Regions from separate parts of the Agrobacterium sp. H141 genome, predicted to be linked through region 2. Evidence: riboswitches for the same ligand, from Rfam matches in the RefSeq annotation. Region 2 holds a riboswitch; the other holds the start of a gene.
The links. A riboswitch is a leader RNA that binds a small molecule or an ion and turns the genes downstream of it on or off. The one in region 2 is predicted to bind thiamine pyrophosphate.

Region 1 (14,973 bases), 480 kb from region 2:
GCCTGGAAGCTCTGACATTCATGAGCACTGTTGGCGCATATTTCCGTCTTGTTCGGGTAGGCTGGGTGTTGATGCGCGAAGGCGTCATTGCCGAGCTTCCGTCTGAAGATCTTCCAGGCAAGGTGCGCTTCGCAAAGGCAGTGGCCGGGGTTTTTGCCCGACGCAAGGTCAAGAGCCGCGAACGATCGGACCGGTTGGCAAAAGCTGTGGAGCGGCTTGGGCCTTCCTATGTGAAGATCGGACAGTTTCTGGCTACACGACCCGATGTTGTCGGTGCCGACATGGCCGAAGATCTGGCCGGCCTGCAGGATCGCATGGCGTTTTTTCCCACATCCGAAGCCAAGGCTTCCATTGAATCCTCTCTCGGGAGGCCGATTTCAGCCCTTTACACCGATTTCCAGGAACCTCTCGCAGCAGCCTCGATAGCCCAGGTTCATGCGGGCGCTGTCATGCGCGATGGCGGACCGCAGAAGGTTGCAATCAAGGTTATCCGTCCCGGTGTGCGCAAACGTTTCGCCGACGATCTGGAGGCAATGTATCTCGTTGCACATCTGCAGGAGCGTTTCCTGCCGCTCAGCCGGCGACTGCGTCCGGTTGAAGTAACCCAGACGCTGGAGCAGACGACGAAGATCGAAATGGACCTGCGGCTGGAAGCTGCGGCGCTGTCCGAACTGGCCGAAAATACCCGCAACGATCCGGGCTTCAGGGTTCCAACCGTCGACTGGGAGCGCACCGGTCGCGACGTCGTGACGATGGAATGGATCGACGGCGTCAAGATGTCGAATGTGGACGGTCTGCGGGACGCTGGTCACGATCTCAACGCGCTTGCTGACACGCTGATCCAGTCGTTCCTGCGCCACACGTTGCGGGACGGGTTTTTCCACGCCGACATGCATCCGGGCAATTTGTTCGTCGATCCTGCCGGCATGATCGTTGCCGTCGACCTTGGCATAACCGGACGCCTTGGCAAAAAGGAACGGCGTTTTCTCGCCGAGATTCTCTACGGCTTCATAACCCGCGACTATATGCGCGTGGCAGAAGTGCATTTCGAAGCCGGATATGTTCCATCCCATCATAATATGGCGAGTTTTGCCCAGGCGATTCGCGCAATCGGCGAACCGATCCATGGCCAGCCTGCAGAAACGATCTCCATGGGCAAGCTGCTGACACTTCTGTTCGAGGTGACAGAGCTGTTCGAGATGGAAACGCGGCCAGAACTCGTGATGCTGCAAAAGACCATGGTCGTGGTCGAGGGCGTTTCGCGCATCCTCAATCCGCAGTTCAACATGTGGAAGGCGTCCGAACCCGTTGTGAGCGGCTGGATCAAGGACAATCTCGGTCCGAAGCGACTACTCGTTGATGTTCAGGACGGCCTGAAGGCCGCGCTTAGACTGGCGGAAGCCGCTCCTGAAATCGCTGCCCAGACGGAGAAGCTTCACACCTCGCTGATGAATATGAGCGAAAACGGTCTGCGCTTTGACGCCTCGACGGCAGAAGCGATCGGCAAGGCGGAAGCGCGTCACACACGGTCAGGACGCATTGCTCTTTGGGTGATCGCCCTTTCACTGATGGCCATTGCGTTCAGCCTCCTCTCATCCATGCATTGATGCGCCTGCCCCGCCTTGACCTTGGTGGCGGAAAATACGCATATTGTGCCACATATTCATTTGACGACGTCCCCGTCTTCACACGTTCCTGACGGTCGATTTCCGATCGCCCTCTCAAAATCTGGTTCGGCTGTCGGCCACCTCCTGGAGTATTTTATGAAGCTTTCGAAGTTCATCCTTCCGCTTGCCATCGCCTTCGGCTCAAGCCTCGCCTCCATGTCGGTCGCACGTGCCGAAACCGTATTGAACATGGCAAACTGGCTTCCACCGTCGCACCCGCTGATGAAGGATCTGATGGTGCCCTATGCCGAGGCCGTGAAGGAAGCCACCGACGGTCGCGTGACTATCAACGTGCTGCCGGCTCCGCTTGGCCCGCCGGCTGCGCATTTTGATTTTGCCGTCAATGGCGTCGCCGATATCACCTATGGTGTGCAGGGCTATAACCCCGGCCGTTTCAAGACCACCAACCTGACTGAAATCCCGTTCCTGGGCGACAGCGCGGAAGCAAACTCCGTCGGCTACTGGCGCGTATTCGACAAGATGCTGCGCAAGGCTGGAGAATATGATCAAGTCAAGGTTCTGGCCGTCTTCACCCACGGACCGGGCGAAATCTTCGCCAAGGGCCGTGATCTTTCGACCATGGATGGCGTAGATGGCGCCAAGCTGCGTGTCGGCGGCGGCATTGTTGGCGAACTGGTCAAGGGCCTCGGCGCCGTGCCGGTGGAAGGCCCTTCCTCCAAGACCTACGAACTGCTTTCGAGCGGCGTGGCCGACGGCATTACGTTCCCGTTCGAATCTGTCGCCTTTTTCAAGCTGATCCCGATGCTCGACCAGGCACTCGTGGTACGCGGCGGTCTCTACAACACCTCGTTCTTCGTCGTCATGAACAAGGCGAAGTGGGATGCGCTTTCTGACGAGGACAAGACGGCTATCGACAGCGTTTCCGGTGAGGCACTGGCCCGCATGGCCGGCAAGGCCTGGGATAAGGCCGATGCCGACGGCAAGACTGCGATGGAGGGCAAGATCAAGCTTATTGACGCGTCTCAGGAGCAGATGACGGCAATCAAAGCCGACCTCCAGCCGATCATCGACGCAAAGCTCGCTGAGGCAGCTGAAACCGGCATCGATGTAACAGCCGCCGTCGACGCCTTGAAGGCCGAGATCGCCAAGGCAGAAAAAGGCGAATGACCCCGGAACAGGCAGGCGGACAGGAAACGGCGACGGCTCTCAGGCTGTCGCCCGTCAGAATGCTGCTTGCGATCGTCAGTGGGGTATTGCTGATGATCATGATGCTGGTCACCGTTGCCGACGTCATTGGACGCTATGCGTTCAATAGCCCGCTGAGCGGTGCAACGGAAATTACCGCATTGCTGCTGTCTTCTGTCATCTTCATCGGTCTGCCAGCGGTCTGTCTCGACGACGAGCATGTCACGGTCGATCTTCTTGTTGACCGCATGCCCTCCTGGTTCCAGCCGATACGGCGTGCGGCCATAAGCCTGCTATCATCAGGCGCTCTTGCAGTGATCGCCTGGCGCTTACTGGCGCAGGGTCAGGCCATGGCGAACTATGGCGAACGCACGGTGAGCTTGCACTTGCCTGTTGCGCCGATCGCCTATCTCTGTGCAACGGCCACTGCAGTCGCGGCTCTCATTACCCTTTCCCAAGTCCTGTCAAGCAAACGCTAGCGGGCGAAATTTCTCGAGATCCTCATGACCTGGCCGATCGGCAGCCTTCTTCTTCTCGTCCTGATGCTGGTTGGCATGCCTATATCCTTTGCTCTGGCAATCGTCGGGACACTCGGAACAATGTCGATCATCGGTCTTCAGCCGGCACTCTCGCTCCTTGGACAAACCTTCTTCGACAACAGCCGGGAATACTCACTCTCCGTACTGCCGCTGTTCCTGATGATGGGCAATTTTGTCGTTCAGTCGGGAATTGCCGAGGATCTTTATCGCTCGGCCAATGCGTGGCTGAGACACCGCAAAGGTGGCTTGGCCATGGCAACTGTGATTGCCTGCGGCGGCTTTTCTTCCGTTTGCGGATCATCGCTTGCAACAGCGGCCACCATGTCGAAAATTGCGCTGCCATCCATGCGGCGTTTCGGCTATCCGGATAGTCTCTCAACGGCCTCGATCGCAGCCGGCGGGACACTTGGCATCCTCATACCGCCATCCGTCATTCTGGTGTTCTATGGCATCATGACCCAGCAGGACATTGGCAAGCTGTTTCTTGCCGGCCTCATTCCGGGCATCCTCGGGGTGATCGGCTATATGATCGCGGTTGCGATTTCTGTCCGCTTGCGGGGCATTGACCTTTCCGTTCAGGAAAAGCTGCCTCTTGTCGAGCGACTGCGGGCGTTGCGCGGGACACTTGGCGCCCTGATCCTGTTCGCCTTTGTCATGGGCGGCATCTACTTTGGTGTGTTCACGCCGACGGAATCGGCCGGCATGGGAGCCGCCGGTGCCTTCTTGCTGGCCGTTCTGAGCGGACGCTTCAAGCTGACCGATGCGCTGGGAACGCTGTTTGAGACGGCGAAGAACACGGCCATGATGTTCTTCATCCTGTTCGGCGCGCTGACATTCACCAGCTACGTGAACCTGTCCGGCATGACCCAAGACCTTCAAACGGGGCTGACCATATTCGGTGACAGCCCGACAGCGATCATCCTCACAATCCTTGCCATCTATATTGTGCTCGGCTGCATGCTTGAAGGCTTGTCGATGATCACACTGACTGTGCCGATTTTCTATCCGGTGGTTGCCGCAGCCGGGTTTGATCTGATCTGGTTCGGCATCTTCATCGTCGTGGTGACCGAGATCAGTTACATCACACCGCCGGTGGGCATGAACGCCTTCGTCTTGCGATCAGTGGTGCGCAATGTCCGCCTGAAGACGATCTTTTCCGGTCTCATACCCTTTGTGGCCATCGATTTCGTTCGCATTGCCATCCTGCTTGCCTTTCCCGCCATTGTTCTTTTTCTGCCGTCGCATATGTGAGAAGCAATGGCGCTTTCCAGCGCAATGGCTTTTGCGCTAGGGTCGCCGCCGGATACATAGAAGGCTGAAAATAGCGATGGTCTTGGAAAACAAGCGAATTCTTTTGATCATGGCCGGCGGGATCGCGGCATATAAAAGCCTCGACCTTATTCGCAGGCTGCGTGAACGCGGTGCCGAGGTTCGACCCGTGATGACCAAGGCTGCGCAAGAATTCGTCACTCCGCTGGCTGTGGGAGCTCTTTCTTCGGGCCATGTCTTCACCGATCTGTTTTCCCGCGAAGATGAGCAGGATGTCGGCCATATCCGGCTGGCGCGGGACTGCGACTTGATTGTCGTGGCCCCGGCGACGGCTGATCTGATGGCCAAGATGGCAAACGGGCTTGCCGGAGATCTGGCATCGGCAATTCTTCTGGCGGCAGACAGGCCCGTGCTGGTTGCACCTGCGATGAACCCGAAAATGTGGAACCATCCGGCAACCAGACGCAATGTCGAGACGCTCCACAACGACGGTGTTCACTTCATCGGTCCGATGCAAGGTGAAATGGCAGAGAGCGGAGAGTCCGGCACAGGCCGGATGGCAGAACCGCTCGCCATTGTCGCGGCGGTCGAAGGCCTGCTTGCGCCCATGGAGCGCCCACTTACCGGCAAGAAAGCCATTGTCACTTCCGGTCCCACCCATGAGCCGATTGACCCGGTGCGCTATATCGCCAACCGCTCATCTGGTCGGCAAGGTCATGCGATTGCGGCGGCTCTTGCGAAACTCGGGGCGGATGTAACCCTGATATCCGGGCCTGTGACGATTCCTGATCCGGCCGGTGTATCCGTTATGCACGTAGAGCGCGCGGAAGAAATGCGCGATGCGGTGCTTGGGCTTTTGCCTGCCGATATCGCCGTAATGGTTGCTGCCGTCGCCGATTGGCGAGTGGCCTCCATGGATCGCCAGAAAATCAAGAAAAAGCCGGGCGAAGCACCGCAACCGCTTGAGCTTACGGAAAACCCCGACATCCTGAAAACCGTCGGACACCACACGTTGCGCCCCAGTATGGTTGTCGGGTTTGCGGCGGAGACGCAGGATGTGGAAAACAATGGTCGCGCCAAACTTGAGCGCAAGGGTGCCGATATCATTGTTGCCAATGATGTTTCGCCCGAGACCGGCATCATGGGCGGCCTGCGCAATCGCGTAAAGATCATTGAGGCATCTGGCATCAGCGAATGGCCCGATTTATCAAAGGACGAGGTCGCCGCCAAGCTTGCTCAGGAGATCGCGGACAGGCTGAAGGCAAAGTCCTAGCAAAGCAGTATCCAAGACACCGAATGCATTCATGTGTATCGGTCGCTTATTCCGCAGCCTCAACTGCGTGCGACTGCGCCACCGCCGGCTTGAACTCCGCAGCGTCAAGCCCGTTGTCGGTGACGATCACAGCGCTGCATTCCGGAATTTCGACCCAGGTGTCTTTCTCGTCGTTCAGCGGCTCTGACACAAGGCAGTAGCCGCCGCCCATGGGTGCGGCGAACAGCGTCGGCGCGTTGGCATCGCTCGCGTAGCGGACCCCATACAAGGCCTTTCCATCTGAGAAGGCGGCCGTGAAGCGCACGCGCGCTGAGCCCAAGATCTCATTGCTCAGCTGTTCGACAAAACCTATTGCATTGGCCATGGCCTGCAAGGGTTGTTCGCGCATGCCAAGCTGGAGAGCCAACAGAAACAGAAGTTCGGAATCAGTCGAACCACAGCGCGCATTAAACAAATCATCGTCGAGCATGGCTTCCATGGAGCGACGCAGTTTGTCAAAATGGTCGATCTGACCATTGTGCATGAAAGACCAGGTGTCGTGCACGAAGGGATGACAATTGTCACGGCGTGTCGAACCATGGGTTGCTGCCCGCACATGGGCAAGAAAGAGCGGTGACCGGATTTGCCCGGCAAGACTTTTCAGATTGCAGTCAGACCATGCCGGCAGCACATCGCGAAAACGGCCCGGTTCAGGACGATCACCATACCAGGCGATGCCGAAACCATCCGCATTGGTCGCGGTCTTGGCCTTCGTGGCACAATGGGATTGTTCAATCAGGGAATGAGCAGGCGAGCTGACAAGCTCTTCAAGATAGAGAGGCGCTCCGCGATAGGCTGCCCAACGGCACATGTCTTTTGTTCTCCGGCCAGCCGCATCCGCATGCGGCGGTCCAGACAGTGTTGGCATTCTTGGCTAAGATTATCTTAACCCGCCCATCTTTCATTGAAAGATTTTTGTCGGCCTCGCCAAATCGAACGGAGATACGGCAGCAAAAAAGGTGAACAGTGCGTTCTGGCCCACCCTCTTCGCGTCACGGCTGTTTCGACTATATTGGCTGCAATTCTGCTTTTGCTCGAAAGGAGCCACAGATGTCCATTCGACCTGTCAAACACGAAAGCCAAGCCCAGCCCACCATGGAAGGCGCCGGTGTCAAACTGAATCGGGTCTTTGGCTTCGGCGATCCGTCGATGACTGACCCCTTCTTGATGATGGATGATTTTCGCAACGACAATCCGCAGGATTATATTCGCGGCTTTCCCTGGCATCCGCATCGGGGTATCGAAACGATTACCTATGTCTTGGCAGGCACCGTTGAGCATGGCGACAGTCTTGGCAATCAAGGCATGCTCGGTGCCGGAGACATTCAGTGGATGACAGCCGGTAGCGGCATCATGCACCAGGAAATGCCGAAGGGCGATTTCGCCGGCAAGATGCATGGCTTCCAGCTATGGGCCAACCTGCCGTCTTCACTGAAGATGACGGCACCGCGCTATCAGGACATCAAGGCCGCAGACATTCCGGTCGTCGTCGACGACGATGGCACGGCAGTGCGGGTGGTCTCCGGCAGCTTCTGGGGTAAATCCGGACCCGTGGACGGTATCGCTGCCGAGCCTGTGTATCTCGATATCTCGGTGCCGCCGGGCAAGCGCAAGACGTTTCCAGTTGATACCTACCGCTCGGCCTTTGCTTACATCTTTGCGGGTTCCGGCACTTTTCGGGATGCCTCGAAGCCGTTCGGCGTGCGGGTGGAGAAGGAGTTCGAGGGCGAAGAACTCAATATCCGCGACCTCTCCGGCAATCGTACACTGGTCGTCTTCGACACGGGCGATGAAATTACGGTTCAGGCAGGTGATCAAGGCATCCGCTTCCTTCTGGTGTCGGGCAAACCGATCAAAGAACCGGTCGCCTGGCATGGCCCGATCGTGATGAACACCCGTGAAGAATTGATGCTGGCGATGCAGGAACTGCAAAACGGAACATTCATCAAGGCCGATCACTAACGGCGCGGCCTGAACCACTCGAAAGTGCGGGATGAAAAATTCGGCATTTTCGGGTGGCAGATCTTCGCCCGGATTGCGATGTTGTCTTGAACCAACGAGGGAGCGGACAATGCGGATAGACGGGCAGTGCCATTGCGGCAAGGTGACCTATGAGGCAGAGATCGATCCGGCCGAAGTCTATATCTGCCATTGCACAGACTGCCAAAGGCTGACCGGGTCGCCGTTCCGCGTCACGGTTATCACCGCCTCAAATACCGTTCGCCTGACAGGTTCGGCACCAAAGCTCTATATAAAGCACGGCGACAACGGGAATGTGCGAAAGCAGTTTTTCTGCCCCGAATGCGGATCGCCACTCTTTACCACAGGCGAAGATGAAACCGGTGAGCGCGGAATTCGCTGGGGAAGCATCAACCAACGCTCACAACTGTTTCCTCGCGAACAGATGTGGTGCCGGTCCGCAGCAACCTGGTTGCCTGACATCAATGACCTTCCCGAAGATCAGGAAGATTGACGCGAGGCAACGGACTGCCTGCCCTTGGAGGTCAGCTTTGGCGCCACAGCTCATGAAAATGATGGACCGGGCCGTGACCTGCTCCGACCGCCAACTGACCGGCAGCCAGAACAGCCCCCGTCAGCCAGATCTTGGCAGTCGAAATGGCAGTGAGGACGTCCACACCTTTTGCAAGTTCTGCTGCAATCCCGCTCGACAGGGAACAACCGGTTCCATGGGTGTTGGGCGTATCGATGCGGTTTGCTTCGAACCAGTGGGTTATGTCGCTCGTCACCAGAACGTCCGGACTGTCCTTGCCTTCCAGATGTCCGCCCTTCAACAGAACTGCCTTTGGTCCGAGCGTCAATATCTGGCGCGCTTGACCTTCCATCTGCTCTCTAGTCGCAGCTTCCGCTAAACCGAGCAGAACGGCAGCCTCTGGCAGATTTGGTGTGAGGCAGGTTGCAAGTGGCAGGAGTGCGCTTTTCAAGACTGCGACGGCATCCGGTTTGAGAAGCGGTGCGCCACCCTTGGCGATCATGACCGGATCGAGGACGACCGGGACAGATCGATGGCGCTGCAATGCCTCCGCCACAGCCTTCGCAATATCTGCATTGGCGATCATGCCGATCTTAATGGCATCCACGCGAATATCGGCAAAGATCATGCGGATCTGCTCGGCAACGAAGGCATGCGGCAGCGGATAAACCGCAGACACGCCTTGCGTGTTTTGCGCGGTCAATGCGGTGAGCGCTGCCATTCCGTAGGCGCCCAAAGCGGAGAAGGCCTTCAGGTCTGCCTGGATGCCCGCCCCGCCGGATGGATCAGATCCTGCAATGGAAAGGACGTTTCGGATCATGCGTTCATCCCCCCACAACCGGTGAAACATGATCTCGAATTTGCGCTGTACTTCATCTCGTCCCTTTCAACCGGACGAAGACGCGGGAGATCTTGATCAGAAAGCGATCCAATCGGACGATCCCGAGCGACTCCCTCCGCCAGCATTATCTGGTTCAGGTTCCAAGGGTACCTCTCAGCCCGTCTTGCAACGAACGCCCCTGTCTCTCCAGACCTCAGTTTAACGGCAAAGCCAACGCTGTGTCACGCGCGAAGCTGAGGCGCGCTGGGATGTAGCAAACAGCCTTCGGCCCTGATGCTGGCGCTCCGACTTTGCCTCCTGAAATATTTCCGGCGGGCCTGTTGGACAGCCCGCCTCGAGAGATTACCTTGCCTACCGAATCCGTTCCCCACCCTGCCACATCCGCGCAGACCGCTTCCATCTGAAAGTCCCTCAATGCCTCAGAACACCAATGACGTCTTTGCAACCGGTTACGACGCCTTTCTGTTTGATCTAGACGGAACCTTGATTAACTCGATTCTGGCCGCCGAGCGTGTGTGGAGCCGTTGGGCAGAAAAGCATGGTCTGGATGTGGAAGCTTTTCTGCCGACCATGCACGGCAAGCGCGGCATCGACACAATCCGCGGACTTGCCCTGCCGGGAGTGGATCCGTTGGCAGAGGCAGCTGACGTCGAACGCGGGGAAATCGAGGATGTCGAGGGCGTGGTCACGATCGAAGGTGCCGCAGCGTTCCTATCGTCGCTGCCGCCGTCGCGGTGGACCATCGTGACATCGTCACCCATCAATCTGGCAAAGGCCCGTCTGGGCGCGGTCGGACTGACACTACCGTCAGGCAGCGTGACCGCAGAGGATGTAACGGTGGGCAAGCCAGATCCGAGCGGGTACCGCCTGGGCGCGTCCCGGCTCGGCTTCGACCCCAGCCGCTGCCTTGTGTTTGAAGATGTGCCGGCCGGCGTTCAGGCGGGCAAGGCAGCGGGCGCGGATGTGATGGTCATCACCTCGACGCATCAGCACGAGCACGCCCTTGGCGAGCCATCGATCATCGACTATCGCGAAATCTCGGCTACGACAGACGAGGATGGCCGACTGCGATTGGTCAGGCGGTAATCACGCCGCCTTTGCGACGTGATATTCCTTGATCTCGACCATCTTGATCGCAGGATGGCGTTCGGATTCATAGCGAAGCGAGAACGTATCCTGCGCCATGAAGACTGGATCGCCATCTAGGTCCCGGCAGATATCGCCGCGACGTGCGGTGATGAACTTTTCCAGATCGGCGTTCTGATCGGCTGAAATCCATCGGCAGACAGAGAAGCGCGCCATCTCGAACGAGACCGGCAGGCCATATTCCCCTTGAAGGCGCTCCTTCAAGACGTCAAGCTGCAGCGCTCCAACAACCCCGACGATGGCGGGTGAGCCGTCCTCCGGCTGAAACAACTGAACCACGCCCTCTTCCGCCATCTGCTGCAAGGCTTCCTTGAGCTTTTTGGCCTTCATGGCATCCTCCAGGCGAACGCGACGCAGGATTTCCGGGGCAAAATTGGGCACGCCCTGAAAGACGAGCGCTTCGCCCTCTGTCAGTGTGTCGCCGATACGCAGTGTTCCGTGGTTCGGAATGCCAACGACATCGCCGGCATAGGCCGTGTCGGCAAGCTGACGCTGGGATGCGAAGAAAAACTGCGGCGCGGTCAGGCCAAGCTGCTTGCCGGTGCGGGCAAGCTTTGCCTTCATGCCGCGCTCCAGCTTGCCAGAACAGACACGCGCAAAGGCAATACGGTCGCGGTGGTTCGGGTCCATATTGGCCTGTATCTTGAAGACGAAGGCCGTCATCTTGTCTTCGCTTGCATGGACGGTACGAATATCCGCCACCTGGTCGCGCGGGGGCGGGGCAAGTGCGCCAAGCGCGTTGATGAGGTCGCGCACACCATAATTGCGAAGCGCCGAACCGAAGAAGACTGGCGTCATATGCCCTTCGAGGAAAGACTGCCGGTCGAACGGACGGCAAGCTTCACGGGCGAGTTCCAGCTCCTCGATAAAGCTTTCGCGCTCGTTCTGTGGCAAATTTTCCGCGACAGTTTGAGGTCCGTTGACCGGTGTTGCCTGGACCTGTGAGTCTGGGCCGCGATAGGTGTTGTTGGTCAGATGATAGGAACCGCAAAACGACTTCGAGCGGCCAACAGGCCAAGTGACCGGAGCGGTATCCAGCGCCAGCTTTTCTTCCACTTCGTCCAGAATTTCAAACGGATCGCGGCTTTCACGGTCCATCTTGTTGACGAAGGTGATGATCGGAATATCGCGCATCCGGCACACTTCAAAGAGCTTCAGCGTGCGAGACTCGATACCCTTTGCAGCATCGATGACCATGACCGCTGCATCGACAGCGGTCAGGGTGCGATAGGTATCGTCTGCGAAATCTTCATGGCCGGGTGTGTCGAGAATGTTGAAGACATTGCCGCCGTATTCGAAGGTCATCACGGAGGTGACAACCGAAATGCCGCGCTCGCGCTCGATCTTCATCCAGTCCGAACGGGTCTGAATCCGGTCTTTCTTTGCCTTAACTTCGCCGGCGAGCTGGATCGCACCGCCGAACAGCAACAGCTTTTCGGTGAGCGTTGTCTTACCCGCATCCGGGTGCGCGATGATCGCAAAGGTTCGGCGGCGAGAGACCGCCTCGGCAAGTGTTTCGGCCATGAGCTGAAAATCCTTATTCGTTGGCGGTTATCTAGCGACTTGAGGGCGAATATGCAATTGGAGACACGCAACTCCCGCCAGGAAGGAAAATGCCATGCGCGACGTTCTCGGACCCTTGCTCAATCTCGTTCGCCTCCCCCACGGTGACGGCATGGAATTGCCAGCCTATGAGACGGCGGGCGCCGCTGGCATGGACCTGCGTGCAGCTGTCGGTGAAGACGATGCTGTCGTTCTCGACCCCGGTCAGCGCGCGCTTATTCCAACGGGCTTTGTGTTTGAGGTGCCACATGGATTTGAAGCCCAGATCCGTCCGCGGTCCGGCCTCGCCTACAAAAACGGTATAACCTGCCTCAATACTCCGGGCACCATAGACAGCGACTATCGCGGAGAGGTGAAGGTGCTGCTCGTCAATCTGGGCCATGATCCCTTCGTGATCAATCGCGGCATGCGAATTGCGCAGATGGTGATCGCGCCGGTGGTGCAAGCACGTGTTGCCGAGACATCGTCTGCAAGTGAAACGACACGCGGACATGGCGGCTTCGGATCGACGGGAACGGCATGACGTTACCCCCCGCTCGACCCGGACTCGTTTACCGAGAAGACTATTTCGCTGATGCCGCTGGCTGGCAGTCGGTCAAACAGTTGCTTCGTGACGTCTTCGACGTCGAGATCGACCCGATCGATCTTTATGGCGGCCATGACCGCAGCAGCATTGCATGCGCCTGGTTCGATGAATATGGCAGAGTTGTCGCCAATCTCAGCGCGTTTTCACTGCCAATGATGATTGACGGGCAGGTCAGACGCTGTGGCGGTTGGCAAAGTGGCGCGGTGCTACCTGAATACAGGGGGAGAGGCCTTTTTCGGAGCCTGATTCAGCGAATGCTTGAGCGATGTGAGGAGGCAGGCTTTGAGAGCTTGGTCCTGCTGACGGACAAACCAACACTCTATGCACCTTACGAATTCGAAGTGCTGGCCCAACACATCTTCGAAGCTTCGGTCCCTCGCGATGGTTCTCGTGAGCAGACACGAATGCTCGATCTCGCGATACCAAACGATGTTGATCTGTTGAGCCACCATCTCGACCAGCGCATTCCGGTTTCTTCGCGCTTTTCAGTGTGCTGCCATTCGCGCATGTTTTTCCTGAACTGTCATCTCATTACCGGCGTTCACCTGACCTTGATGGAAAGAAGCAGGGTTATCATCGCATGGCGCAAGACAACCGATGGCGAGACTGAACTTCTTGATATTATCGGACCCTGCATCCCATCGCTGGCCGATATTGCGCAATCACTGAGTTGGGACGAAAAGTGCATCCGTATCGGCTTTCCTCCCGACAAGATCGGCGTTGAAAACGTCGACATACGTCAAGACGATGACGATCTCGTTTTGATGATGCGCGGCCCAATTGAACATCGACCAAAGAGGGCGTTCCGCCTTACACCTATGGCCGATTTTTAAGTCAGCGGAATAAAGATCTGCCTTGCGTCGTCAGGACATGCGTTTTTTTCCTCGCCAGTTGAGGACTTAGTGATTGCATGCTGGCGATTTGTGCCTGTTGATCCTATCTTTTAAGCAACGACAATATTCAAAGGGAGCACCACAATGGCCGATGCAAAGAAACCGGGACGCGGACGCGTCTATGCTTCGATCACGGAAACTATCGGCGATACGCCGATCGTGCGGCTCGACAAATTCGCCAAGGCTAAGGGCGTTAAAGCCAATCTGCTGGCCAAGCTGGAATTCTTCAACCCGATTGCGTCCGTCAAGGACCGTATCGGTGTCGCCATGATCGAGTCGCTGGAAGCTCAAGGAAAAATCACACCTGGCAAGACCACTCTGATCGAACCGACATCCGGGAATACCGGCATCGCGCTTGCCTTTGCCGCTGCCGCCAAAGGCTACAAGCTGATCCTGACCATGCCCGAAACCATGTCGATCGAGCGCCGCAAGATGCTGGCGCTTCTTGGGGCAGAGCTGGTTCTGACGGAGGGTCCGAAGGGTATGAAAGGCGCGATTGCCAAGGCAGAAGAACTTGCTGCATCCACGCCGAATGCCCTCATTCCACAGCAGTTCGAAAATGCCGCAAATCCGGAAATCCACCGGAAGACTACTGCCGAAGAGATCTGGAACGATACCGACGGCGCGATCGACATTCTGGTGGCGGGCATTGGCACCGGCGGCACGATTACCGGCACCGGCCAGGTACTGAAGGAGAGAAAGCCTTCCATCAAAGTTATCGCAGTTGAGCCTGCAGACAGTCCGGTTCTCTCAGGCGGCAATCCCGGTCCACACAAGATCCAGGGTATCGGCGCCGGCTTTGCACCCAAGATCCTCGACACATCGATCTACGACGAAGTTGTCACCGTGAGCAACGACGAAGCCTTTGCCAATGCCCGTTTGGTTGCGCGTCTGGAAGGTGTACCTGTCGGCATTTCGTCAGGTGCAGCCCTGGAAGCCGCGGTCAAGATCGGTAGCCGCGAGGAGAACGCCGGCAAGACAATTGTGGTTATCATTCCATCCTTTGCCGAACGCTACCTGTCGACGTCACTGTTCGACGGCCTTGGCGAGTGAGGCCGCTCGGCCCAATTGAATGACTGACAAAATCTATCAACCGGCCGCTGCGCGCGACGTCACGCAGCGGCCATCTGCCGTTCGGCCGGAATACGGTAGGATATCGCTTCGGCCAAGTGGATGCGGCCCAACTTGTCCGACCCATCGAGATCGGCAAGCGTTCTGGCAACCTTCAATACCCGATGGTAACCCCTTGCGGAAAACCGGAATTTCTCGGCTGCATCTCTCAGCAATTGCAGGCCGCCGGGATCAGGTTCTGCCAGTTTTTCGATGAGGGAAGTGGAAGCCCTTGCATTGAGGTAGATGTCGGGCATGCCGGCCTCTTCGAAGCGTATCCTCTGCCTTTCCCGCGCAGTGGCTACACGTCTTGCGATCTCTGCGCTCGCCTCAGCCGGTCGCGGCCTTATAAGGTCCGTTGCAGACACGGATGGGACATCAATACGGATATCGATGCGGTCCATGAGCGG
Region 2 (14,973 bases):
ACCCTTCCATTCGGTTCTTCGCGGACGATTTCGAACGTCGCCGAAGGACCAGTCGAATTCACGCTGGGCAGCGGCGATGCCGTGATCCTTGCGCGCCCTCATGACCTGACCGGAGCCTGAAACCTTGGCGCCTCCCATTTTGAAACTCGACGACATCAAGCTTTCCTTTGGCGGTACGCCATTGCTCGACGGCGCAAATCTGCAGGTAGAACCGGGCGACCGGATTTGTCTCGTGGGGCGAAACGGCTCCGGCAAGTCGACGCTGATGAAGATTGCCGCCGGCATGGTGGAGTCACAGTCGGGCGAGGTGTTTAGGCATCCGTCTTCGACGATCCGCTATCTGGAGCAGGCTCCGGATTTCGGCGGATATACCACCGTTCAGGCATATGCAGAATCGGGGCTTGGCCCCGGAGACGATGCCTATCGGGTCACTTATCTGCTGGAACATCTGGGATTGACCGGCGAGGAAGATCCTACGCGATTGTCGGGTGGGGAGGCGCGGCGTGCGGCGCTTGCGCGCGTATTGGCGCCGGAACCCGATATTCTTCTCCTGGATGAGCCGACCAACCATCTGGACCTTCCGACAATCGAGTGGCTGGAAGCCGAGCTTGCTTCTTCGCGCAGTGCCCTCGTGCTGATCTCGCATGACCGTCGTTTTCTCGAGAAAGTCTCCAATGCCACCGTCTGGCTCGACCGGGGTCTTTCACGTCGTCTCGACCGTGGCTTCGGTTTCTTCGAGGAATGGCGCGACAAGGTGCTGGAAGAAGAAGAGATCGAGCAGCACAAGCTTGGCAAGGCCATCGAACGCGAAGAGCACTGGCTACGCTATGGTGTAACGGCGCGGCGCAAGCGCAATATGCGTCGCCTTGGCAACCTGCAGCAGTTGCGCTCCGATTATCGCGGTCATAAGGGTCCTCAGGGCACAATCCAGGCCAATATCACCGAGGGCAAGGATAGCGGCAAGCTGGTAATCGAGGCGGAGCGAATTACCAAGGCCTATGGCGAGCGGACCATTGTGTCGCCGTTTTCGCTGCGCGTGCATCGTGGGGATTGCATTGGCTTCGTTGGTCCAAATGGTGCCGGCAAGACGACGCTGTTGAAAATGCTGACCGGTGAGCTCGCTCCGGACGAGGGGACGGTCAAGCTCGGTACCAATCTGGATATCGCCACGCTTGATCAGAAACGTGAGGATCTGAACCTCAATGACACGCTTGCCCACTATCTGACCGATGGTCGCGGCGATAACCTGCTGGTTAACGGCGAGCAGAAGCATGTGACTGGCTATATGAAAGACTTCCTCTTTCAGCCGGAGCAGGCGAGAACGCCGATCAAGAACCTGTCTGGTGGCGAGCGCGCCCGGCTGATGCTGGCACGGATCATGGCCAGGCCATCTAACCTTCTGATCCTCGACGAACCGACCAACGATCTCGACATCGAGACGTTGGACCTGCTGCAGGAGATCGTGGCAGGATATAGCGGCACTGTCATTCTCGTCAGCCATGATCGTGACTTTCTCGATCGAACCGTGACCTCCACCATTGCGCCTGCCAATCCAGAAGACCCCGACGGACGCTGGATCGAATATGCCGGTGGGTATTCCGACATGATGGCGCAGCGCAAGGGCGCCGAGGACGAGCGCCGCAAGGTTGAGAAGGCCGAAAAGGCAAAGGCGAGCGGGTCTCAGAGTTCGTCGGTTTCCGGCCAGAAGAACAAGGTCAAGCTGTCCTTCAAGCAGAAGTTCGCGCTCGAGAACCTGCCGAAGGAAATGAAAAAGGCCGAACAGGAAATTGCCGCCTGCGAGGCCAAGATGGCTGATCCGAACCTCTTCACCAAGGATCCGGCGACTTTCAACAAGCTCGCCGCCGAGATGGAAAAACTGCGGGCGGATGTGGCACGCTGGGAAGAGGAATGGCTGGAGCTTGAAATGCTGCGCGAGGAACTCGAGGGCTGACCCTCAACCTTGCGAATTGATATTCGCGCCGGCTTGCAAGGCCGGTGCCTGCACGCTATGTCTCTATTCGCTCTAACGGGGTGCCTTTTGTTGCATTCAACAGATGGCTGAGAGGCGTTTAACGCCAACCCGCGGAACCTGATCCGGTTAACACCGGCGGAGGGATTAGAAGCGTCGTGCAAAGCCGCGCCCTATCCCGATTTTGTTCAAACAGAGGAGGGGCGATATGCCAATCTTTCCACATTCGACCATTCGCAGCGCAGTGGCTGCTGCTGTAGCATTTGCAACCTTTCCGGCGCCCTCTGCGTTTGCGCAGGACAAGACCCTGACGGTCTACACCTATGAGAGTTTCATTTCCGAATGGGGTCCAGGGCCGAAGGTCAAGGACGCGTTTGAGGCTAACTGCGACTGCACTGTGAAATTCGTCGGTGTGGCCGATGGTGTGGCGCTTTTGAACCGGCTGAAACTCGAGGGCGAGGGCAGTGATGCCGATATCGTTCTGGGTCTCGATACCAACCTTGTCAGCGAGGCCAAGCAGACCGGGCTTTTCGAAGCCCATGGTATCGATACATCTGTTGTGCATGTGCCCGGGGGCTTCAGCGATGATGTTTTCATACCCTACGACTACGGGCATTTTGCCGTCGTCTACGATAGCGAAGCTATCAAAATGCCGCCCGCCAGTATGAAGGAATTGATTGAGGGCGATCCGAACCAGAAGATTGCCATCGAGGATCCGCGCACATCCACACCGGGTCTGGGGCTTCTGCTCTGGATCAAGTCGATCTATGGCGATGAGGCACCGGCCGCCTGGGAAAAGCTGAAGGGTCGTGTCCTGACGGTCACGCCCGGCTGGTCTGAAGCCTATGGCCTTTTCACAAAGGGTGAAGCGCCGATGGTGTTTTCATACACGACGTCTCCGGCCTACCACATGATTGCAGAGAACACAGATCGCTATAAGGCCGCGGAGTTTTCGGAAGGACACTATATCCAGATCGAAGTGGCCGGAATGATGAAGACTGCCCATGACAAGGATCTCGCGCGCGAATTCCTCTCCTTCATGATGAGTTCCGGCTTTCAGGATACGATCCCGACCAATAACTGGATGATGCCGGCGGCCGCGACTTCCGAGCCGTTGCCGGATGCCTTCAAGACGCTCGTTCATCCAAAGACGACGTTTCTGATGGATCCCGATGAGGTCGAGACGAACCGCAAGGCCTGGATCGACGAGTGGTTGAAGGCGATGAACTGAACCTATGCTGAGCCGTCGCGAAAAGATGAATCGAATTGTCGGCGGGGCCATTGGCCTCGCCGCGATCTTTTCGTTTATCGGTATCGCTGTCGGCTCTCTTCTCGGGTTGAAGTCGCAGGATGGGGCTGCGGATTTCTTCAGTGACCCGGTTCTGCTTCCCGCGCTTGGCTTCACGCTCTGGCAATCCCTGCTTTCCACCTTTCTCTCGCTGGCTTTCGGCATCCCGGTGGCGATGGCTTTCGCTCGTCGTCGACAGTTCCCGGGCAGACAGTGGTTGGTGCGCCTGATGGCGGTTCCCATGGGGCTGCCGGTTTTGATCGGCGCGTTGGGCCTTCTCGGTATCTGGGGCCGAACCGGGTTGATTAATGATGTACTTGGCCTGATCGGATTTGGTCAGCCCTTCAGCATCTATGGTCTGAGTGGAATTTTGCTCGCTCATGTCTTCTTCAATATGCCGCTCGCCGTCCGGCTGCTGCTTGTCGGACTTGAGCGGGTTCCGGGAGAATACTGGCTGATGGCGGGCGAGCTTGGCATGAAGCCGCATGCCGTTTTCCGTTTTATTGAATGGCCGGCTATCAGGCGTGTGTTGCCCGGTGCGGCTGGCCTCATCTTCATGCTGTGTGCAACCAGCTTTACGCTGGTGCTGATGCTGGGCGGCGGACCGGCGGCCACGACGATCGAGGTCGCCATCTATCAGTCCCTTCGCTTCGATTTCGACCCCGGACGCGCGGTGTCGCTTGCCTTTCTGCAGATCCTTCTCACGGCATCCATCCTGGGCGTCATGGCTCTGTTTCCAGCACCTGCTGACTTCAACGCAGATAGCGGTAGGATCAAGTGCCGATTCGATGGTGCCGGCATTGGCGCGCGGTTCTATGACGGCCTTTTCATTGCTGTTGCCGGGCTCTATCTCTGCCTTCCGCTTCTCTCCATCGTGGTGTCGGGCCTTCGCGCGGATCTAGGCCGGCTTTTGAGCGAGCGGGCAGTCATCAATGCGACACTGACCAGTCTTGCCGTTTCCATCTGCGCCGGCCTCATGTCTGTTCTGCTCTCCGTGTTCCTGATCCGGGCCATGTTGGCTCTTCGCACACGACGCGTTTCGATGACCGCGCGCGGCTTCTCCGGCCTGCTGTCGTCTACATCCTCGCTTGTATTGCTGGTTCCAACCGTTGTTCTGGCAACCGGCTGGTTCATGGTTTTAAGGGCATTCGGTGATGTTGCCCGCTATGCCCCGGTGATTGTGGTGGGTATCAATGCTTTGATGGCGCTACCCTTTGCCATGCGGGTGCTATTGCCCGCGTTCGAAAGCCATACCCGAGGAACGGGACGCCTGGCGGCAAGTCTCGGGATCAGCGGTTGGGCGCGGATGCGGCGGATCGATTTCCCCATCCTCTGGCGTCCTTTGGCCATGGCGCTTTCCTTTGCGATGGCTTTGTCGCTCGGCGACCTTGGTGCTGTGGCATTGTTCGGCTCGGAAAACCTGACGACGCTTCCATGGCTGGTTTATAGCCGTCTCGGCAGTTACCGAACCGCAGATGCCGATGGTCTCGCTTTGCTGCTGGGTTTGGTTTGCCTGGCGCTGACCATTGCGGGCACGGCAGGCTCGCATTCGAACAATCGCAGAGAGGCTTTGCTTCGTGGCTGACATCAAGGGAAACAGCATTGGTCTCAAGGATATCGGACTGCAGCTTGGACAGCATTCGTTTGCATTCGACTGCGAGGCACCGGGAGGTTGTGTGACGGTTATTGCGGGACCATCTGGCTCCGGCAAGTCGACACTCTTGAACCTTGTCGCCGGCTTCGAGCAGCCCGATCAGGGGCAGGTATTGATTGCAGGTGTAGATGTCACGCGGATTCATCCGTCCGATCGACCGGTCTCGCTGGTGTTTCAGGACAACAATCTTTTCGGCCATCTGGATCTCTTCACCAATGTCGGGCTTGGCATCGATCCTTCTTTGCGGCTGAGTGCATCAGATAAGGTTGCAGTCTCCTCTGCTCTCGAGCGGGTGGGGCTTGGCGGTTTCGAGAAACGTCGTCCACCGACACTGTCGGGTGGTGAGCGGCAGCGTGCGGCATTTGCCCGGGCGCTGGTGCGTCGCAAGCCTGTGTTGCTGCTGGATGAGCCCTTTGCCGCGCTCGATCCAGGTCTCAGATCGGACATGGCAGAGTTGTTGCTCGATCTGCATAGAGAGACTGGCAATACCGTTCTGATCGTCAGCCATGACCCGAAGGAAGTGGCCAATATTGGCGACCATGTTCTCTTTGTCGATGAGGGAAAGGTCGCGCTTAGTGCCTCTATTGACGAATTTATGGCGCATGACATTCTACCGGTCGTGAAGCGATTCCTCGGACACTGATCTGGCTGGCGTTTGTTACGCCTTATTTTGGACGTTAGCGAGTGGCATTGGCAGCTCGGGAGCGGGCGCTCAGTCTGCATTTTTGTGTTTTCTTATCCACGTCACTATATTAAATCCGATGCGGCTTTATTCTTCTCCGAAAGTTTATACTAAAAGAGGCGCGAATCCGGTTGGGTTACTGCGTGTGCTGATCCGCGGCAAGACGGACCAATAGGGCGCAACAGTGTTTGATATCGCGAATTCAAGGTGAACCGGAAAAGATGCGGGCCATGAAGGGACATAGCGGTTACGCCGCACAGACCGTATTTGGGAACGGTCGGGTCTTGGGACGCTGTGCGGCTCTGGGCGTCTTGCTTCTTGCGTCCAGTTGCCAGTCTATTTTCGATCAATCCTATCAGTCGAGTATCGGCCCGTCGTCGTCTCCGCAAATCGTGGAAGAGGTGCAAAAGGGTGACCCGCGGGCGCAGATGGGTGCACGCGAACATCCGCGCATCGTGGCAAGCTATGGCGGTGAGTATCACGATGAGAAAACCGAAAGACTGGTTGCCCGCATTGCCGGTGCTTTGACAGCGGTCTCGGAAAACCCGGCGCAGTCCTATCGCATCACGATCCTCAACTCGCCGGCGATCAACGCCTTTGCGCTGCCCGGCGGTTATCTCTATGTGACGCGCGGCCTTCTGGCGCTTGCAAACGATGCGTCTGAGGTGGCAGCAGTCCTTTCCCACGAAATGGCGCATGTAACCGCCAATCACGGTATTGAGCGGCAGCGCCGCGAAGAGGCCGAGGTGATTGCAAGCCGTGTTGTGGCTGAAGTTCTGTCCAGTGACCTGGCAGGCAAGCAGGCATTGGCTCGCGGCAAATTGCGTCTTGCGGCCTTCTCCAGACAGCAGGAGCTGCAGGCCGATCTGATTGGTGTGAGAACGCTGGGCGAGGCGGGATATGATCCGTATGCCGCAGCGCGTTTCCTGGATTCCATGGCAAATTACAGCCATTTCACATCCGTTGATCCCGATACCGACCAGAGCCTCGACTTCTTGTCTAGCCACCCCAATGCCCCGCAGCGCGTGGAACTCGCGCGGCGGCATGCGCGTGCTTTTGGTGCTGAGGGGACCTATGGGGAGACCGGGCGCGACTATTATCTCGCCGGTATAGACGGATTGCTCTATGGCGACAGTCCACAGGAAGGCTATGTCCGCGGTCAGACCTTCCTGCACGGCAAGCTGGGTATTCGCTTCGAGGTTCCGGATGGTTTTCAGATCGACAACAAGGTCGAGGCTGTACTGGCAACGGGTGCTGGCGAGGTTGCAATCCGGTTTGACGGGGTCGCAGACAGCGAGCGCCGTAGCCTTACCAATTATATCTCCAGCGGTTGGGTCACCGGACTTATTCCGGATTCGATCCGGTCAATTCGCGTCAATGGACTGGAGGCAGCTCAGGCGCGGGCGTCCGCTGAACGCTGGGATTTCGATGTGACCGTGATCCGGATCGGATCGCAAATCTTCCGTTTCCTGACGGCCGTGCCAAAAGGTAGCCCATTGCTTGAGCCAACGGCCAACAAGTTGCGGGAGAGCTTTCGGCGCATCACGTCCAGCGAGGCTGCGTCTCTTAAGCCATTGCGCATCAGGATCGTCACGGTGAGGTCTGGCGACACACTTGCGTCGCTGTCCGGCAGAATGATGGGCACCGAGCGCAAGCTTGAGCTTTTCCGGCTGATCAACGCGATGAGTGCGGGCGATGTGCCGCAACCCGGTAGCCGCGTGAAGATCATTACAGACTGATAGCAGTTTGCGAATCGTTATGCTTCGATCCGCTCCGGGGTCTTGGCCAATAAAGCGGCTTTGAGTTTTTCCATTGCGCGCGTTTCGATCTGCCTCACTCTTTCCTTCGAGATGCCGAATTCCGCACCCAGTTCTTCCAGCGTTGCACCGTCTTCAGACAGGCGGCGCAGGCGGATGATACGGCATTCGCGCTCGTTGAGTTCGTGCAACGCCGATTGCAGCCAGTCGTGCCAGCGCTCACCGTCTATGACCTGCGTGACCAGTTCATCCGGCAGAATGTCCTCGCTGGCGAGCATATCCAGACGTTCGGTCTTCTGATCATCGTTCGATACGGGTGCCTGAAGCGATGTGTCATTGGCGGATAACCGCGCATCCATCACTTGCACATCGGAGAGGCTGACACCGAGAGCGACCGCGATTTCCTGATGAATGGCCTGATCTGTCAGCCGTTTGTCGCCCTGTGCGAGTTTTGCGCGCAAGCGGCGTAAATTGAAGAACAGGGCTTTTTGCGAAGAGCTGGTGCCACCGCGCACGATTGACCAGTTTCGCAGGATATAGTCCTGCATGGAGGCGCGAATCCACCAACCGGCATAGGTTGAAAAGCGCACTTCGCGCTCGGGTTCAAAGCGGGCCGCTGCTTCCAGAAGACCGATATAGCCCTCCTGGATGAGGTCGCTCAAGGGAAGGCCGAAGCCGCGGAATTTGGAAGCCATGGCAATGACAAGGCGCATGTGGGCATGGGCGATCTTATCGCGTGCGGCGCTGTCTTGGCTGTTCTTCCATCGAAGCGCCAACTGCCGTTCTTCTTCTCTTTCAAGATAAGGTGCGCTTTGAGCAGCCCTGAACAGCTGTTTTTCAGCGGAAAGCAATTTCATGCGGGCCTCCATCGTCAATGTTAGCCTTGGGCACCACTTTGCCGGTGTCGCAAGTATGGGCAGTTCGCCTTGTATGTCTTCCAGCAGTCTTTCTGGAACTACGCGGGAACGAGGAGTGTGGATCAGTCCCACGAGAAAATATCGTATCGCCAATCTACGCGGTCGATTGTGCGCAACGAAATCTATGACGATTGGACCGCCGCACCATCACCGAATTGTTCAAGCGTTTGTTTTGTTCCCGGGACGGGAATTTATTGTTTGGGGAAGAGTTCTCGACGGATGACCGGTATGCCGTTTTTGTCCAGCCTGAAGGCAAGCTGATAACGGGAAAAGATGACTGCGGTCGCAAATGTGAACCACCCGCCCCATGCGAGACCGGCAATGACGTCGCTTGGATAATGGGCGCCTACGATCACCCTTGTCATGCCAAGCCAGACGGCCAGCACGAAGAACAGAATGCGATATCGCGGCACGCAGAGCGCAAGGATCATGAAAATAGCGCCGACCGTGGTGGAATGCCCGGAAGGGAAGCTTTCAAACCGGCTACTGCCGTGCAACGGCGAAAAGCCGTAAATGCCCCAGTCATCGAAATTCTTGGGGCGGGCTCTGCCGATCGCGCGCTTGAGGATATTGGCGGACAGACCGGAAAGTGCCACGCTTAAGAATACAAACGCGGCCAGATGGGCGGAGGCCAGATAGTGGATGCGCTTGTGGATGCTGGCCTTGTTTTTGGCCGCCAGCATGAAAATGGCAAACAGGATGGCGGAGGAGATGAGGCTCCAGCCAGATTTTCCAAAATCGGTTAGAAAACCACCCATGCTGTTTACAAAGGCGAGAATCTGCCCGGAACCAGCGACCGCTGCGCCATCGAAAACCAGATTGGCGATGAGAACGAGGTTGACGATGATGAAAAGACATTGCTTCCAGTAAAGCGACGGAAAAGGCTCGCTGTTGCGGTCCCTGCGTCGTTCAAGCCATGTCTTCAGATGTTTCATCATCTCTCTCTTTGTGATGCTTCGGTCCGCGTCTCTTTCAACGCGGACCGTAACGGCGAGTGGTATCAGGCAGACAGCGCCTTGAATTCCTCAAGGATTGCATCGCCCATCTCTTGTGTGCCGACCTGCTTGCAGCCTTCTGCCATGATGTCGCCGGTGCGGATGCCCTTTTCAAGGACATTGGCGATGGCCTTTTCGAGGTTGTTGGCCTCGTCGATCATGTTGAAAGAATAGCGCAGGCACATGGCAAAGGACGCGATCATTGCGATCGGGTTGGCAATGCCCTGCCCGGCAATGTCCGGTGCCGAGCCATGGACGGGCTCATACATGGCCTTGCGCTGGCCGGTCTTGCCATCCGGTGCGCCGAGCGACGCCGAGGGCAGCATGCCAAGCGAACCGGTAAGCATGGCGGCAACGTCGGACAGCATGTCACCGAACAGGTTGTCGGTCACGATCACGTCAAATTGCTTGGGCGCGCGGACAAGCTGCATGCCACCGGCGTCTGCCAGCATGTGCTCAAGCTTGACGTCGGCAAAGCGGGCCTTGTGGGTTTCTGTCACGACCTGGTTCCACAGAACGCCGGATTTCATGACATTGCGTTTTTCCATCGAGCAGACAGTGTTTTTACGCGTGCGGGCCAGTTCGAACGCGACGGCGGAGATGCGCTCGATTTCGTAGGTGTCGTAAACCTGGGTGTCGATGGCGCGCTTCTGGCCGTTGCCGAGATCGGTAATTGTCTTCGGTTCGCCGAAGTAGACGCCGCCCGTCAATTCACGGACAATCAGGATGTCCAGGCCTTCGACGAGTTCCGGCTTCAGTGACGAGGCGGCCGCCAGTGCCGGGTAGCAGATGGCCGGGCGCAAATTGGCAAACAGTTCCAGGTCCTTGCGCAGGCGCAGCAGGCCGGCTTCGGGGCGAACGTCGTAGGGAACGCTATCCCATTTGGGGCCGCCGACAGCACCAAACAGAACGGCATCGGCCGCCAGTGCCTTTTCCATGTCCGCGTCCGAGATCGCTGCACCATGGGCGTCATAGGCGGATCCGCCAACCAGACCTTCATCGGTCTTGAAACCGGCAGACATGTTGTCGTTCATATAGGTCACGAACTTGCGGACCTCGGCCATGGTTTCCTGGCCGATGCCGTCGCCAGGCAGAAGGAAAAGCGTGCGCACTGTCATTTAGAAATCCCTCACAATCAAGAAGTTGCCGCGTTGTATCGGGCCGAACTGGGCATTTCAAGCGCGAGAGCAATCAGAACGGTACGCATTGAAGTCGTCTGGTTGCCCCGCTTGAAAACAAAAATGGGCCGGTCTGAGCCGGCCCATTTCGAACACTTCTGCCAAACTTGCATCAGGCCCAGGGATGGGCGCTTGCATTTTTCTGTTCGAAGGTTGCGATGCTCGACGATTTTTCCAGGGTCAGGCCAATGTCATCAAGGCCGTTCAGCATGCAGTGGCGCTTGAAGGCATCGATTTCGAATTTGATGGAGCCGCCATCCGGTCCGGTGATTTCCTGGGATTCGAGATCGACGGTCAGAACAGCGTTGGAGCCGCGGCTTGCATCGTCCATCAGCTTGTCGAGTTCATCCTGGCTGACCACGATCGGCAGAATGCCGTTCTTGAAACAGTTATTGTAGAAGATGTCGGCAAAAGACGTGGAGATCACACAGCGGATACCAAAATCAAGAAGCGCCCAGGGCGCATGCTCGCGCGAAGAACCGCAGCCGAAATTATCTCCGGCGACAATGATCTTTGCGTTCTGGTAAGCTGGCTTGTTGAGAATGAAATCCGGATTCAACGAGCCGTCATCGTGATAGCGTGCTTCCGCAAACAGGCCAGTGCCAAGGCCAGTGCGCTTGATCGTCTTCAGATAATCTTTCGGGATGATCATGTCGGTGTCGACGTTGACGACCGGGAGCGGAGCTGCAACGCCGCTGAGCTTAGTGAACTTTTCCATCAGACCCTGCCTAAGGTTTTTGCTTCAAGGCTTTTGCAAAGCCAATAGAGCAAAACTGCCCTGAAATGAAGGTCTTTATTGCTCGCAACGGTACGGCGGCAGTTCGAAACGTGCCGCCGATATGCGGAATATTCAGCAGAGAGGATTTCAGAGGTCGATGATCTTACCGCGACCGTCATCCCAAACACGCATATTGTCATGATTGCGTCTGTTCGCTCGAACACGCACAGGTTCCGGTTTGACGCGTGTGGCAACCATGCGGGCAATCAGAGATGCCGTGAGGACGGCGCCCACGAGCAGTGTCAGTGACATCGTGAAGACTGCAGCTGCAGCGAGAATGGCGATGCCGCCGATAGCGAATGCGATGGAACGAAGGCTTTGCATGTTCGGATTCCTTTCTGCACAGTCCAAGGTGGGCCTTCTCCTGCTTTAATGCAAGGGGCTTGAATGCCGCATTGCCTTGCAAGCCGGGTTAAAGCTTGGCAGAACCTTCATCATGACCAGTTCTGCAGCTCAATTTTCCGTGACACTGCGCCGATCGGTGCTGAGTGTCCCCGCCATCAACCTTCGCGCGCTTGAAAAGAGCCGTATGCTTGATTGTGATTCGGTCATTTTCGACCTCGAAGATTCCGTGGCTCATGACAAGAAGGCTGAGGCCCGCGACAATCTGCGGCAGTTCTTCGCGCAAGGTCGCCTGGAAGGACGCGAATGCATCATTCGGGTGAATTCCAATGATGGCGGTTTTTTCGCCGAGGACATGGCGGTGGTTGTGGCCTGTCGACCAGATGCGGTGTTGTTGCCAAAGGTTGATGAGCCCGAAGACCTGCAGCGGGTGGCTGATGTGTTTTCGGATGCGGATTTGCCGGGGGGGTGCAAGATCTGGGCGATGATGGAAACGCCGCGCGGAATTTTGAACGCGGCGGCGATTGCGAAATATGGACGCTCGTCCGGTGGCAGGCTTGAAGCGTTCGTGGTCGGTCTCAACGATTTGCGCAAGGATACAGGCGTTCTGCCGGAGCCTGGGCGTATATTTCTTGTGCCATGGCTGATGCAGGTCGTTTTGGCAGCCCGTGCTTACGGGATTGATGTGATCGACAGCGTTTCCAATGATTTTCGCGATCTCGACAGCTTTGGCGCAGAATGTGCGCAAGGCAGGGCGATGGGGTTTGACGGAAAGATGCTGATCCATCCGGCGCAGATCGACGCTGCCAACCGGCATTTCGGTTTTTCCGACGAGGCAGTGGCTGAGGCGAAAGCCATTGTCTCTGCTTTTCAGGAGGAAGGTGCCGACGGGCTCAATGTGATCAATATGGACGGGCGCATGGTGGAGCGGCTCCATCTGGTGCAGGCTGAAAAACTGCTGGCGAAAGCTGCACTCGCCGAACAACGAAAGAAACAGGCATGAAACTTTACCGATTTCTCACTGGTCCGGATGATGCATCCTTTTGCCACCGGGTGACGGACGCCTTGAACAAAGGCTGGGAGCTGCATGGTTCGCCGCAGCATACCTTCAATGCAGCCGAGAACCGGCTCTATTGCGGTCAGGCCGTGACAAAGACGGTGGATGGCAAGGACTACGATCCGAGCATGAAGCTTGGCGAGCAATAAGACCTGAACCGGCTTGCGGCACAGGTGTTGTTCCACAAAAGTCCATTGTGCCAAGGCTTGAACTGAGAAAAGTTGTCCCGGCGAGTGATTGCTCGCCGGAGGCTTCGTTTCCGCGCGTTATTCAGGAGATTTCCCATGTTGACAATCAAGCGGCTCGATCAGGCCGAAGCCCAGATGCTCATTGCCGGTGCGCGGCAGAAGGCAAAGGAGATCGGCGTGCCCATGTGCATTGCCGTGACGGACGAAGCCGGGCAGTTGATTGCATTCGAGCGCATGGATGGCGGCAAGGTGACGAGCACGACGATTGCTATCGACAAGGCCTTCACCGCTGCAGCTGCCAAGAAGGCCACTCACGAATACGGCGCGGCAAGCCAGCCAGGCAATCCGACCTTCGGCATTCACTCGGCCATCGGCGGACGGCTGATGGTCGTCGGCGGCGGTTTGCCTGTTGTCGTTGACGGTGACGTTGTGGGAGGCATCGGCTTGAGTTCTGGAACACCCGCGCAGGATATGGAATGCGCCCAAGCCGGCATAGACCATCTCCTGTTACAGCTTTAAAGCTGATATCTGCTGCTCATAAAGCAGGTCGAAAAGCCGCTCAGCTGTCTGTGGCGGCTTCCTCGGCACTTTCTTCGATACGTTCCATGTCGTCATCGGAGAGGCCGAAATGGTGGCCGATCTCGTGGATCAGCACATGGGTGATAATATCACCTAAGGTTTCCTCGTTTTCCGCCCAGTAATCGAGAATCGGACGGCGATAGATCCAGATCTTATTTGGCAGATCACCCGTATCCAGGGTGAAGCGCTCGGACACGCCGCGCCCTTCGAAAAGGCCGAGCAGATCAAACGGCGTTTCCAGCGCCATGTCCTCGAACACGTCGTCGGTTGGAAAATCCGCAATCTCGATGGTCAGATCCTTGGTTAGCGCACGGAATTCTTCCGGCAGATGGCTATAGGCCTCCAGCGCCAGCGATTCAAAAATGCTGATCGTGGGAGCATGACGTTCATGCCAATCTGCGGTGTGGTCGATGCGGGCCATCAAATCTCCTTTGGGTCCTCCATATAGGCATTTTACCCCAGGTTTTCGAGAGAGAAACGGAGCGAGGAATATTTTCTCAAGAATCTTGGTTGACTCTTTTAGCGAGCTCTGGAATCCATAGGAACATATAGTGAACATATAGACAGGAGTAATCGCCATGGCCGGCAATGCCATGCCGCGAGAAAGGCTTTTTACGCTTCGTGAAACCATTGCCCGGATTGAGGGCAAGTCGGTTCATGCTGCCCGGGAAGCTGCCTTCAACGCTGAACATGCAAGCCGTGCTGACGAGGTCGGCGGGCTTGATGAAAATGGTGCGGAATTTTCTGATCTCGTTGGCGACATGACAATGACCGGCTCCAGCTTTCTGGAGGTCCGAAGCGGCCGGCTGGCGGATGCGGGTACGGCAAGCGGGTTTGCGCTTGCTCTGGCACTCAGCCGCAATGGTCATGACGCGCAGTCGAGGCGTCGCCTTCTTATGATTGCCGGTCCCTATGTGGTGCGAGAGGCTGGTATGGCCTATGCGCCCGGGCTTTTCGATTTCGGTGCTGGGTTCGGCGAAGTCGTCCATGCCATGCCGCGGCGGATCGAGGACGCGCTTTGGCTCGCGGATACCGCGCTTTCCTGCAAGGCCTTTTCTGCCGTCATTCTTGAAGTCGACGGTAATCCCAAAAAGCTGGGCCTGACCGAGAGCCGGCGCTTCAGCCTCAAGACGCGGGATTTTGGCAGCTGTCTCATCCTGTTGCGGCAGGGCGGGGAAGAAGAGGCTTCCAGTGCTGCGACGCGGGTGAAAGTGGCACCGGCACCTTCTGCAGCGCGCATTTTCGCCGGCATGCCGATCCCCGCCGCCAACAGCATCGGCAATCCCGTTTTTCGTGTGTCGGTGGAAAAGAGCCGAACCGCGACATCTTCCGATTTTCTGCTGGAATGGAACCGCCATGACCGTCGCCTTCTCACCCTCGCTTGCCCTTCCGATCAACGATCGCCGTATCCTGTCACTCAGTTTTCCGCGCCTTCCAACGGACAGGATCGCCCGCAAGAAATGGGGGCGCTCCTGGCGTTCGACCGGGCGTCCTGAGCATCCGCCGATCGTTTGTGCCGATCGCAGCGGCAATACGGTGCAGCTGACTTCCGTCGATGACGAGGGCCGTGCCATGGGATTGCGGATCGG

Region 1: linked by a shared signal. The riboswitch ahead of thiD (bifunctional hydroxymethylpyrimidine kinase/phosphomethylpyrimidine kinase) and the one ahead of thiB (thiamine ABC transporter substrate binding subunit) in region 2 are both predicted to bind thiamine pyrophosphate.

Annotation. Positions count from the first base shown of each region.
Region 1 covers NZ_CM169893.1:3,991,834-4,006,806, forward strand. Annotated here, with positions in the region: gene ubiE (bifunctional demethylmenaquinone methyltransferase/2-methoxy-6-polyprenyl-1,4-benzoquinol methylase UbiE) at 1-15, shown strand, start outside; gene ubiB (2-polyprenylphenol 6-hydroxylase) at 21-1,607, shown strand; gene ACWPM9_RS18800 (TRAP transporter substrate-binding protein) at 1,764-2,795, shown strand; gene ACWPM9_RS18805 (TRAP transporter small permease) at 2,792-3,292, shown strand; gene ACWPM9_RS18810 (TRAP transporter large permease) at 3,317-4,603, shown strand; gene coaBC (bifunctional phosphopantothenoylcysteine decarboxylase/phosphopantothenate--cysteine ligase CoaBC) at 4,680-5,894, shown strand; gene ACWPM9_RS18820 (class II glutamine amidotransferase) at 5,941-6,744, opposite strand; gene ACWPM9_RS18825 (pirin family protein) at 6,984-7,895, shown strand; gene ACWPM9_RS18830 (GFA family protein) at 8,005-8,406, shown strand; gene thiD (bifunctional hydroxymethylpyrimidine kinase/phosphomethylpyrimidine kinase) at 8,438-9,244, opposite strand; TPP riboswitch at 9,359-9,455, opposite strand; gene ACWPM9_RS18840 (HAD-IA family hydrolase) at 9,680-10,351, shown strand; gene ACWPM9_RS18845 (peptide chain release factor 3) at 10,352-11,935, opposite strand; gene dut (dUTP diphosphatase) at 12,030-12,497, shown strand; gene ACWPM9_RS18855 (GNAT family N-acetyltransferase) at 12,494-13,393, shown strand; gene cysK (cysteine synthase A) at 13,538-14,506, shown strand; partial or broken gene ACWPM9_RS18865 (YifB family Mg chelatase-like AAA ATPase) at 14,566-14,973, opposite strand, start outside.
Region 2 covers NZ_CM169893.1:194,725-209,697, forward strand. Annotated here, with positions in the region: gene ACWPM9_RS00880 (thiamine diphosphokinase) at 1-120, shown strand, start outside; gene ACWPM9_RS00885 (ABC-F family ATP-binding cassette domain-containing protein) at 125-1,951, shown strand; TPP riboswitch at 2,018-2,133, shown strand; gene thiB (thiamine ABC transporter substrate binding subunit) at 2,178-3,200, shown strand; gene thiP (thiamine/thiamine pyrophosphate ABC transporter permease) at 3,205-4,842, shown strand; gene ACWPM9_RS00900 (thiamine ABC transporter ATP-binding protein) at 4,835-5,554, shown strand; gene ACWPM9_RS00905 (M48 family metalloprotease) at 5,824-7,332, shown strand; gene ACWPM9_RS00910 (RNA polymerase factor sigma-32) at 7,350-8,207, opposite strand; gene lpxE (lipid A 1-phosphatase LpxE) at 8,459-9,205, opposite strand; gene leuB (3-isopropylmalate dehydrogenase) at 9,268-10,380, opposite strand; gene leuD (3-isopropylmalate dehydratase small subunit) at 10,553-11,158, opposite strand; gene ACWPM9_RS00930 (hypothetical protein) at 11,306-11,542, opposite strand; gene ACWPM9_RS00935 (HpcH/HpaI aldolase/citrate lyase family protein) at 11,655-12,563, shown strand; gene ACWPM9_RS00940 (DUF1737 domain-containing protein) at 12,560-12,766, shown strand; gene ACWPM9_RS00945 (GlcG/HbpS family heme-binding protein) at 12,902-13,324, shown strand; gene ACWPM9_RS00950 (metallopeptidase family protein) at 13,365-13,805, opposite strand; gene ACWPM9_RS00955 (ImuA family protein) at 13,963-14,880, shown strand; gene ACWPM9_RS00960 (Y-family DNA polymerase) at 14,921-14,973, shown strand, end outside.